DNA from 3 places in the Sinorhizobium mexicanum genome. Region 1 is predicted to be linked to each of the others. Evidence: predicted binding sites of a transcription regulator. Region 1 holds the regulator's gene; each other region holds the start of a gene.
What was found. The regulator PhoB, encoded in region 1, activates phosphate uptake and scavenging genes when phosphate is short. The targets are predictions, from matches to a motif close to TGTCATNNANCTGTCAT.
Positions count from the first base shown of each region.

Region 2: the regulator PhoB is predicted to act here: its motif matches at 1,348-1,364, upstream of phnF (phosphonate metabolism transcriptional regulator PhnF).
Region 3: the regulator PhoB is predicted to act here: its motif matches at 2,009-2,025, upstream of FKV68_RS27465 (DUF1045 domain-containing protein).

Region 1 is NZ_CP041238.1:635,804-639,076, forward strand. It holds gene pstB (phosphate ABC transporter ATP-binding protein PstB) at 1-505, shown strand, start outside; gene phoU (phosphate signaling complex protein PhoU) at 651-1,364, shown strand; gene phoB (phosphate regulon transcriptional regulator PhoB) at 1,549-2,232, shown strand; gene FKV68_RS02980 (GcrA family cell cycle regulator) at 2,311-2,829, opposite strand; gene FKV68_RS02985 (aspartate aminotransferase family protein) at 3,246-3,273, shown strand, end outside.
Region 2 is NZ_CP041238.1:3,908,360-3,911,632, forward strand. It holds gene FKV68_RS18395 (alpha/beta hydrolase) at 1-486, shown strand, start outside; gene FKV68_RS18400 (cupin domain-containing protein) at 571-1,071, opposite strand; gene phnF (phosphonate metabolism transcriptional regulator PhnF) at 1,415-2,185, shown strand; gene FKV68_RS18410 (phosphonate C-P lyase system protein PhnG) at 2,226-2,684, shown strand; gene phnH (phosphonate C-P lyase system protein PhnH) at 2,687-3,232, shown strand; gene FKV68_RS18420 (carbon-phosphorus lyase complex subunit PhnI) at 3,232-3,273, shown strand, end outside.
Region 3 is NZ_CP041241.1:690,285-693,557, forward strand. It holds gene phnN (phosphonate metabolism protein/1,5-bisphosphokinase (PRPP-forming) PhnN) at 1-82, opposite strand, end outside; gene FKV68_RS27460 (alpha-D-ribose 1-methylphosphonate 5-triphosphate diphosphatase) at 79-1,218, opposite strand; gene FKV68_RS27465 (DUF1045 domain-containing protein) at 1,220-1,927, opposite strand; gene phnE (phosphonate ABC transporter, permease protein PhnE) at 2,102-3,273, opposite strand, start outside.

The DNA of each region.
Region 1 (3,273 bases):
CCGTGTCGGCATGGTGTTCCAGAAGCCGAACCCGTTCCCGAAGTCGATCTACGAGAACGTCGCCTATGGTCCTCGTATTCATGGCCTCGCCCGTACCAAGGCGGAGTTCGACGAGGTCGTCGAAACCAGCCTGCAGAAGGCCGGTCTTTTCAATGAGGTCAAGGATCGGCTGCACGAGCCGGGTACCGGCCTTTCCGGCGGCCAGCAGCAGCGTCTCTGCATTGCGCGCGCCGTAGCTGTCAGCCCCGAAGTAATCCTGATGGATGAGCCCTGTTCTGCGCTCGATCCGATCGCCACCGCCAAGGTGGAGGAACTCATTCACGAGCTGCGCGCCAACTTCACGATCGTCATCGTGACCCACTCGATGCAGCAGGCCGCGCGCGTCTCGCAGCGCACCGCCATGTTCCACCTCGGCAATCTCGTCGAGGAGAACGATACCGACAAGATGTTTACCAATCCGGATGACCAGCGCACGCAGGACTACATTATGGGTCGGTTTGGCTAAGCCAGGCGACAGAGCAATTCCAGGGAGAGTGTGAAACGGTTTTCCGTCCGGAATTGTGTAAGTTCAAAGAGTTAGATCATTTCAATGTTTCAACGAAACAAGGAAGTGATCTGGTCAACCGGTTTGCGAGTTCGAGGAACGAAACATGTCATCTACACACATCACGTCGGCTTTTGACGACGAGCTCAAATATCTGACGCGCCGCGTCTCGGAAATGGGAGGCCTTGCCGAGCAGATGGTGGCCGATTCCGTCCGGGCGCTGGTGAATTCCGACCTGGCGTTGGCGCAGAAGGTGATTTCCGACGACGCGATGCTGGACGATGCCGAGCGCCAGATCGGTGACAAGGCGATCGTCACCATCGCCAAGCGTCAGCCAATGGCCTCGGATCTTCGCGAGATCATGGGGTCGATCCGTATCGCCGCCGATTTGGAACGCGTGGGCGATCTCGGCAAGAACACTGCCAAGCGCGTGATCGCGGTCGCCGGATCCGGCATCCCCCGCAAGCTTGCGCGGGGCCTGGAGCATCTGGCGGAGCTGGCCCTGGTCCAGCTCAAGGAGGTGCTCGACGTCTACGCTTCTCGCTCGCCGGAAAAGGCGAACAGCATCCGCGAGCGCGACGAGGAGATCGACGCGATCTATACGTCGCTTTTCCGCGAACTGCTGACCTATATGATGGAAGATCCGCGCAACATCACGCCGTGCACGCATCTTCTGTTCTGCGCCAAGAACATCGAGCGTATCGGCGACCACGCGACCAACATTGCCGAAACGATCTATTACATGGCGACGGGCGCCCAGCCGCAGGGCGAACGGCCGAAGGACGATAATACGTCGACGCTGGGCTCAGTGACGGACTAGAGCATCCCGCTTTCAAAAGGAATCGTTGAAAGCGGATAAGATGCTCTGGAAATCAAAGTGCTAGAGCGCCCGATAGCCGCATGCCCTGGTGCATGCGTTGATCTTGTCCCGGTCGCGATTTTTCGCGGCCACAGAGTGTCGCGGTGGCGTGATGGCACCCGCGCGTGGGAAGGAGCATGACCGAATGTTGCCGAAGATAGCCGTTGTCGAGGACGAGGAGGCGCTGAGCGTTCTCCTACGCTACAATCTCGAGGCCGAAGGTTTCGACGTCGATACGATCTTGCGTGGAGACGAGGCTGAAATCCGGCTTCAGGAGCGGTTGCCCGATCTCCTGATCCTCGACTGGATGCTGCCCGGGGTCTCCGGCATCGAACTCTGCCGCCGGCTGCGGCAGAGGCCGGAAACGGAGCGTCTGCCGATCATCATGCTGACCGCGCGTGGCGAGGAAAGCGAGCGGGTTCGTGGTCTCGCTACCGGCGCGGACGACTATGTCGTCAAGCCGTTTTCGACGCCGGAACTGATGGCGAGGGTGAAGGCAATGCTCAGGCGTGCCAAGCCCGAGGTGCTTTCGACGCTGTTGCGTTGCGGCGACATCGAGCTCGATCGCGAGACGCACCGCGTCCACAGGCGTAGCCGCGAAGTCCGGCTCGGACCGACGGAGTTCCGGCTGCTGGAGTTCCTGATGTCCTCGCCGGGGCGCGTTTTCTCCCGTTCGCAGCTTCTCGACGGCGTTTGGGGACATGATATCTATGTCGACGAGCGCACCGTGGATGTGCATGTCGGCCGTCTGCGCAAGGCGCTGAATTTCTCGAACATGCCCGATGTCATTCGCACCGTGCGCGGTGCCGGCTATTCGCTTGAAAGCTGAAAGCCGGCGGCCTCCTCGGCAGGCATCAAAAAAAGGGGCGTCACCGCCCCTTTTTCAATTGCGTTCGCTTGAGGCCGGTCAGCGCATACGGCGGCGCTCGGCGGAAGGCTGATAGGCGAGCCGCGTGTGATAGCTGCAATAGGGCGACGATTCCGGCGAGTCGTTGCCGCAGAAATGGAACTCCTCCTTCAGGGGGTCGCCGATCGGCCACTTGCAGGTGCGCTCCGTGAGCTCCGTCAGGCCGAGGCGCCGGGACATCGGGACGACGACGTTCGGTGCGAGTTCGAGGGTCTGATCGGCGACGAGATCGACTTCGATCTCTTCCTTGAGGACGGTAGCGCCGGCGGTGCGGGTGACGGTGCGGGTGGCGACGCGCGCGGCATAGTTCGGCGCCCGGGGGGCGGACGTGGTGCGCTTCGGGCGTGCGGCAGTGGTCGCGCCGCCCGCCTTGGCCCGGCCCGGCAGGCTCAGCCGGTGAACTTTGCCGATCACGGCGTTACGGCTGACGCCGCCCAGTTGAGCCGCGATCTGGCTGGCGCTCAGGCCCTCGGACCACAGCTTCTTCAGTTTCTCCACCCGCTCGTCAGTCCAGTTCATTTCTGCACTCCCCGTTCTCGGCGTTGGATGGCAGAATCCATCACCAAGCTCCGGAAAAACTCCGGAGCTGCAACGCGATAACTCTTTTGGTGACTAGGTCCGCCGCATGCGTCTAGTAATTGAATATTAACCTACTGGCAGGGTGACTCCGTGGCAAGAGTCGCGGGAATCGCGCCGAATCGATTTCGGAGTTTTCCCCAACTTGCTGGCTGGCCGTTGCATTTTTGCAAGCCCCCGCGGCATGTTTTTTCGCGCGTCGGAATCCGCGCGTTCAAGCTCGCGGCAAGCCTTGGTTTTGTTGACATTGCGGTGCGAAATGGGAATAGTGCCTGCGCCGCCGAAAGGCGGCATTTTTGATTTTTATCGGACGCGATCGCCCGATACCGATGCCAACAGGACGCAAGGAGAAGTTCGCCATGGCCGCAACAACGCCGCTCTACGACA
Region 2 (3,273 bases), 1.0 Mb from region 1:
ATCTCCTATCGCGGCTATCCCGGATCAACCGGCACGCCAAGCGAGGCCGGGCTGCTCATCGACGGCCTTGCTGCGTTCGACTGGCTCTCGGGACACTCTGGAAGCGAGATCGTCGTGCTCGGTCAGTCGCTCGGAAGCGGCGTCGCGGTGAATACGGCCCGGAAGAGACCTGCTTCCGCCGCCGTTCTCGTTTCGGCCTACCTGTCGGTGCTGTCTGTCGCTCAGGCGCGTTATCCATTTTTTCCGGTTAGTCTCCTTCTCAAGGATCCCTTCCGTTCGGATTTAAGAATAGCAGAGGTGAAGCAATCGAAGCTGTTTATCCACGGCCGGCGTGACACCATCATCCCGCTGTCTTCCGGCGAGGCCCTCTATGCCATTGCTTCCGAGCCCAAGCAGATGCTGATCTACGACAGCTCCGGGCATAACGACCTCTGGGACGCCCGCATGGTCAGCGACATCGTCCGCTTCGTGGAGGCGCTGGAATGACATGACGCCCTCGCGTGGCATGCGGCTCAGGCCACGGTCCAGCGGTTCGGAAACCCAGCATCCTTCAGGTCCGATCTGAAGCCATCAACCCGGATGCTTGTGGATCGGATCGACCCAATAGACTTCCTCCGGCTTTTCCACCGGATCGACATCGGTGATGTTGACCACCACGGCTTCGTTGTCGGACCGCACCAGCACACATTCGAGCACGTTGTCGGGATCCGCATTGATTTCCTGGTGCGGTACATAGGGCGGCACGTAGATGAAGTCGCCGGGACCGGCCTCCGCGACATATTCGAGCCTGTCGCCCCACCGCATGCGCGCCTTGCCGCGAACGACGAAGATCACGCTTTCGAGGTGACCGTGGTGATGCACGCCGGTCTTGGCATTTGGTTCGATCGCCACGGTGCCCGCCCAGATCTTCTGCGCGCCGACACGAGCGTGGTTGATGGCCGCCTGCCGGTACATGCCCGGCGTCTGGGGCGTGTTGTCATCAAGTTGGTCACCCTTGATGACGCGAACGCCGTCGTGCTTCCACCGGTCCTCTCCATCGTGGTGGCCGTGGTGATGATCGTGATCCGACATTGTGTATCTCCGTCTCTTGGCATTGGCCGTGCCGTCATCCGAGTTATGAACAACCCCGCATTGGCGAGAGGCTGCCGATCGGGCAGCCTCGGCGGGATCAGACTTTTAGGGCCTGGTCCCCGACCGCAATCCGCTGCGGAAACCCGGTCGCCGGCGATCTGACGCGCTTCAGCAATTCCTCGTCTTCGACCTCAGGCATAGTGAAGCCGCGTCGCAGATCGCCAGCTTATCGCGAATGGAATCGACGCTGCAATGCGTGAGGGGATCCGCGTGGGTTGACATACAACTGTCGTCCGACATGGCTATAGACGAAGTCATCCGAATGAATCCGGAATTCATCCGCATGACTGATACGACTCTCACACAGGCAGCACGGCTCAAGCGCGGTCAGTGGCAACTGATCGAGGAGCAGGTCAGTCGGGACATCGCATCCGGCGTCCTTGCTCCCATGGCCAAGTTGCCAACCGAAACGGAGATCATGCAACGGTTCGGGGTTGGCCGCCACACGGTCCGCCGCGCCATCGCCGAACTCGCAGCTGCCGGCAAGCTGCGGGTGGAACAAGGCCGCGGCACCTTCGTCGAGGAGCAGTCGGTCATCCGCTACAACATCGCCCGGCGTACCAGGTTCAGCAAGAACCTGAGGGACCAAGGGCGCACCCCCTCCGGCCAGCCCGTCGAAGAGATGGAGGTCGGCGCGCCGCCGGTCGTCGCCGCCGCGCTGCAGGTACCTGATGGATCGCCGGTCTACATGATCGTGCGCCGGGGCTTCGCCGACGATGTTCCGATCAGCCTCAGCCATGCATACCATCCGGTCTCCCGCTTTCCGAACATGCACATCCGCCGGAGAACGGGCGCCTCCGTGACGGAAATCTATGCCGACTTCGGAATTCCCGACTACCTGCGCCACAGTACGATGATTTTTACCCGCATGCCGACGACCGAGGAGGCACGCCTTCTCGCTCAATCACAGGAGCAACCTGTGCTCGTCGTTCAAAAGGTGGACGTCGACATGGAGGGCCGGCCGATCGCCTATTCCGACGTCGTCTGGGCCGGCGAAAGAATGCAGTTCGTCATCGACAACGAAAACCCGCCTGGTGAGAGCCCGGCCAGATAATCCCCTAAGAAAGATAATCCCCTGAGAAAAGGACTGGGCAATGACCCAAGACACGACCAACCCTCCGGCCATCGGACGCTTTTGCCATGGCGAAGTGCTCGACATTCTCGCCGCCAGCCGGCCAGCGGGCATCAAAGCCTGCGCGGAAGTGGTTCTTGACGACCTGGGAGACGTCTCGGTTCTGACCAACCGCACGGGACTGGCGATGCTTCCTTTCGTCGATACCGTGCGCAACACCAACTTTCATCTCGGCGAAGTGCTGGTGGCGGAAGCGCATATCCGTATCCCCGAGCATGACATCGAAGGCTATGGCGCGGTCGTCGGCCGCGACCTCGAACATGCGATGGCGATGGCGGTGATCGATGCCGCGATCGCCGCGGGGCACGAGACCAGCCGCATCCTCCAGTTCCTTGAGAGCGAACAGAAGCATCAGAATGAGCGCGAGACGGTACGACTTAAAAAAGTCGAGGCCACACGCGTCGAGATGGAGACTTTCTGACCATGACGATTTCCGTTTTGCCGACGGCCGACGACCGCCGCACGAATGCAAGCTTCGAAGAACTGATGTGGGCGATCAGCCGACCAGGCCTCGTGCGGGGCATGCCCTTTGCAGGCTTCGAAGCACTCGCGGAAAGTCTCATCGACCGCGAGTGCACGTTTCATGCCAGCCTCGATCCCGCGCTTGACGAGCGGATCGCGCGGACCGGCGCCCGCCGCGCGGCAGTAGAAAAAGCCGACTATGTTTTCGCGCCGCTCGGCGGAGAAACCGAGGTCGCAGCGCTTTCCCAAATGCGTATTGGCACCCTCTCCTATCCGGACGAATCATCGACCCTGTTTGCTCCGGCGATCATCGGCACCGGCCAAGCTCTCCGCCTGATCGGCCCGGGCATCAAAGGCGAGATCTTTCTGAGGATCGGCGGCGTCCATCCATCCTTCTGGGCGATGCGTGCAAAGGCGATCCGATATCCGCTCGGCTGGGAACTCTATCTCGTCGATGGCGACCGGCTGGTCGGCATTCCCCGTACAACGAAAATCGAGGTGCTCTGATGGCCTATGTAGCAACCCGTGGCGGCGAACGTGCCATCGAA
Region 3 (3,273 bases), on a different replicon from region 1:
AGCCCATGACGCTGTCCTTGCCTGCCCCGCTCGGGCCGACGACGACGATGAGCGCTCCACGCCCCTGTCCGACCCCCGTCATGCGACACGCCGTCCTTCGCGCCAGACGGAGCGAACGACCGGAATGCCCTCATGGCGATGGACACGCGCGATATCGGCGCGCAGTCCGACGGCAATCCGGCCGCGATCATCGAGACCGACCGTGCGCGCCGGCGTCGCCGTTACCATGGCGATCGCCTGCGGAAGATCGATCGCCTCGACCTCGTCGGCCAGAATGAACGGCGCATGGATAAGGCTGAAAGGCACATAATCGGAGGAAAGCACGTCGAGCACACCGCGCTCCGCGAGGTCGCGGGCGGCGATGTTGCCGGAATGCGACTTGCCGCGCACGATATTGGGCGCGCCCATCAGAACGCTCAGGCCGGCGCGGTGCGAGGCTTCGGCCGCCTCGAAGCTCGTCGGGAATTCCGCCAAACGGATGCCGTGGCCGATCGATTCCTCGACATGCGCGACCGTCGCGTCGTCATGGCTGGCAATGGTGATGCCGCGTTCGGTGCACGCCCTTGCCAGCGCTGTACGATGAGGCGCCGCGTAGCGGGCGGAAAGCGCCTGCTGACGCTCGACGAACTCGGCGAAAGCCTCGTCCGAGAGGCCACGCTTCGTCTTGTAGTAGAGCGTGTACTGATCCATCGTCTGGAACTGGCGCTGTCCCGGCGCGTGGTCCATCAGGGAGACGAGCCGAACTTGCGGGTCGTCTTGAAAATCCTCGTAATGTTCGAGGACGTCGGAGGTCGAGACTTCGCAACGCAGGTGGATGAGGTGGTCGGCACGCAAGCGTCCTTCCTCCTTGGCCTGTGCCAAGGCGTCGGCCATGCTGCGCATCTCTCCCTTCTGAAAGCCGCCGTCCTCGTCCGAGCCCAGGCGCAGGCAGTCGAAGACCGTGGTGATGCCGGACGTGACCACCTGGGCGTCATGGGCCTGGATCGCCGCGATCTTCAGCCAACGCACGCCTGGGCGCGGCGAGTAGTGCGCCTCCAGGTGATCGGTGTGGAGTTCGATCAGGCCAGGCAGCAGGTAGTCGCCTTCGAAGTCTTCACCCGTGCGGCTCGCCCCTTCCGAAATATCGGCGATCCGGCCGTCGCGGATGAGGACGGAACCGCTGACGATCCTGTCCTCCAGGACGATGCGGGCGTTGCTCAAAACCTGTTCTTTACTCATCTCATGCGATCTTTCGTTCGGATGCGCCGCCAAGCGGCAGTAGGGAATGGACAGTAAATGGCGCGCCGCGATGGGGCTCGATGAAAAGCGCAACGGTCGATACGTCGAGCGGCTTGCCGATGAACTCCTCGAATGCGGCGGTGAGCGTCTCGCGCATCACGCCTTGCGTCTCCGTCGGCACCGGTCCCGTCAGCGTCAGGTGGAACTGAAATTCCTCAAAGACGTAAGGGTAACCCCACGCCGCAAGGTATTCCCGCTGACGCAGCGGGAGCTTTTCCGGATTGCGGCGAGCGATGTCGGCGTCCGACAGCGGCGCCCGGAACGACTCGAAACGGCGAACGGCCTGTTCCGCGAGGGTTCGGAGCGGCGGGCAGTCTTCGGCCGGGACCAGAGCGAAAAAGGGACCGATCTGGTGCAGCACGATCCGCGGCACGTCGAAGGGTTCGATCTCCGCCGCGAACTCGTCAAAGGCCGCCAGCAGATCCGCTTCACTCTTGCCTTGCGCGAGCTCGAACGGCGCCTTCAGCGTTCCGTGAAAGCCGTATCGGCGCGGATCTGCCGTCAGCGCCATCTGATTTTCGCGCCCGAGCGCCGGCACTTCCGGCCAACTGAGTGCCCCGTCGACAAAGGCGTCGCGGCCAAGCCAACGGGCTGCCGTCTGCGTCAGCCGGTCATCGGCCGGCGGCGCGAAATAGATTGCATAACGCACGGGTCTCACTTTCTGTATCGCCCGGCCCGCCGTCCGGCGGGTCGATGTTCGCAGGGTGCGATGCGCAGCTAACCGATTTGCATGACAACATCATGATGACTTCGGTGCGAAACGCAATTCGGGTCAGAGCGGGCTGAGGAAAAGTGTGTGCGGTTCACCGCCTCCCGCTCCATTCTAATGCGTTTTGCGTCCCATCAGCCGCGTGCGGAGCGCGTTTGAGATGCTGTCGAAAATGAAGACAACCACCAAGATCAGAAGCACCATGTAGGCGACATTCTCCCAATCGGAGTTGGTGCGCATCGCCTCCCACAATTTGAGTCCGATGCCGCCGGCGCCGACAGCGCCGATGATCGTCGCCGAGCGGGTGTTCGATTCCCAGAAATAGAGTGCCTGGCTGGCGAAGACCGGCAGGACCTGCGGAAGCACGCCGAAGCGCTGTACCGCGATCGGCGTCGCGCCGACCGACTTCACGCCTTCGCGCTGCTTGTCGTCGATGTTTTCGAGCGCTTCGGAATAGAGCTTGCCGAGCGTGCCGGTGTCGGTGAAGAAGATCGCCGAGATGCCGGCAAGCGGCCCGGGGCCGAAGGCGCGCGTGAAGAACAGCGCCCAGATGAACATGTCCACCGACCTCAAGAAATCGAAGAAGCGCTTGGTGAGTTGGTTGGCGAAAAAGTTCGGCGTGATGTTGCGCGCGGCGAGGAAGCAGAGCGGAAAGGCGATCAGCGATGCGAAGAGCGTGCCGACGAAAGCCATGATGACCGTCTGCAGCAGTTTGGTCCAGACGTCGAGATGCTGCCACTCCGCATTATAGAGAATGTTGTTCCAAGCAAGCGAAAGGTTGGAACGCGCCGGATCGATACGCTCGCCCGAGAAGATCAAAGAGGCCACTTCGCCATAGGGCTTTCCGAAGAACGGCGAGTTAGTATCGAAGAGGAAGTTGGCCCAGCCGAAGAAACGGTTGCGGATCGAGACTTCGTCGCCTTCGACCTCCGCCCAGCCTGTGAGACCGAAGGAGAGCGTAATCTTTTCTCCCGGGCGCTTCTGCCTGGCCCAGCGGGGCAGCGGGCCTTGCGGCGTTGCCGTATCGGCGCCGTCGACGGTCATTACCAGTGTCTCGCCGCCGTGCGTCGCCGTCACGACGCCGCTGGCGACCTCGATGCTCGTCGACCGATCGAATGCGATGAGTGCGCGCGTGACGACCTCTTCGCTGCGGGTTTCGATGCGGTTCGGTGCTTGGACCGTTTGGTTATCGCCGAGCGCGGCATTCGGGGCCATGAAATTAAAGGACGAACTCCCCTTCGGCTTCGACGCCTGTGCAGCGGCTGGCGCCTCTATCGTGCGGGTCA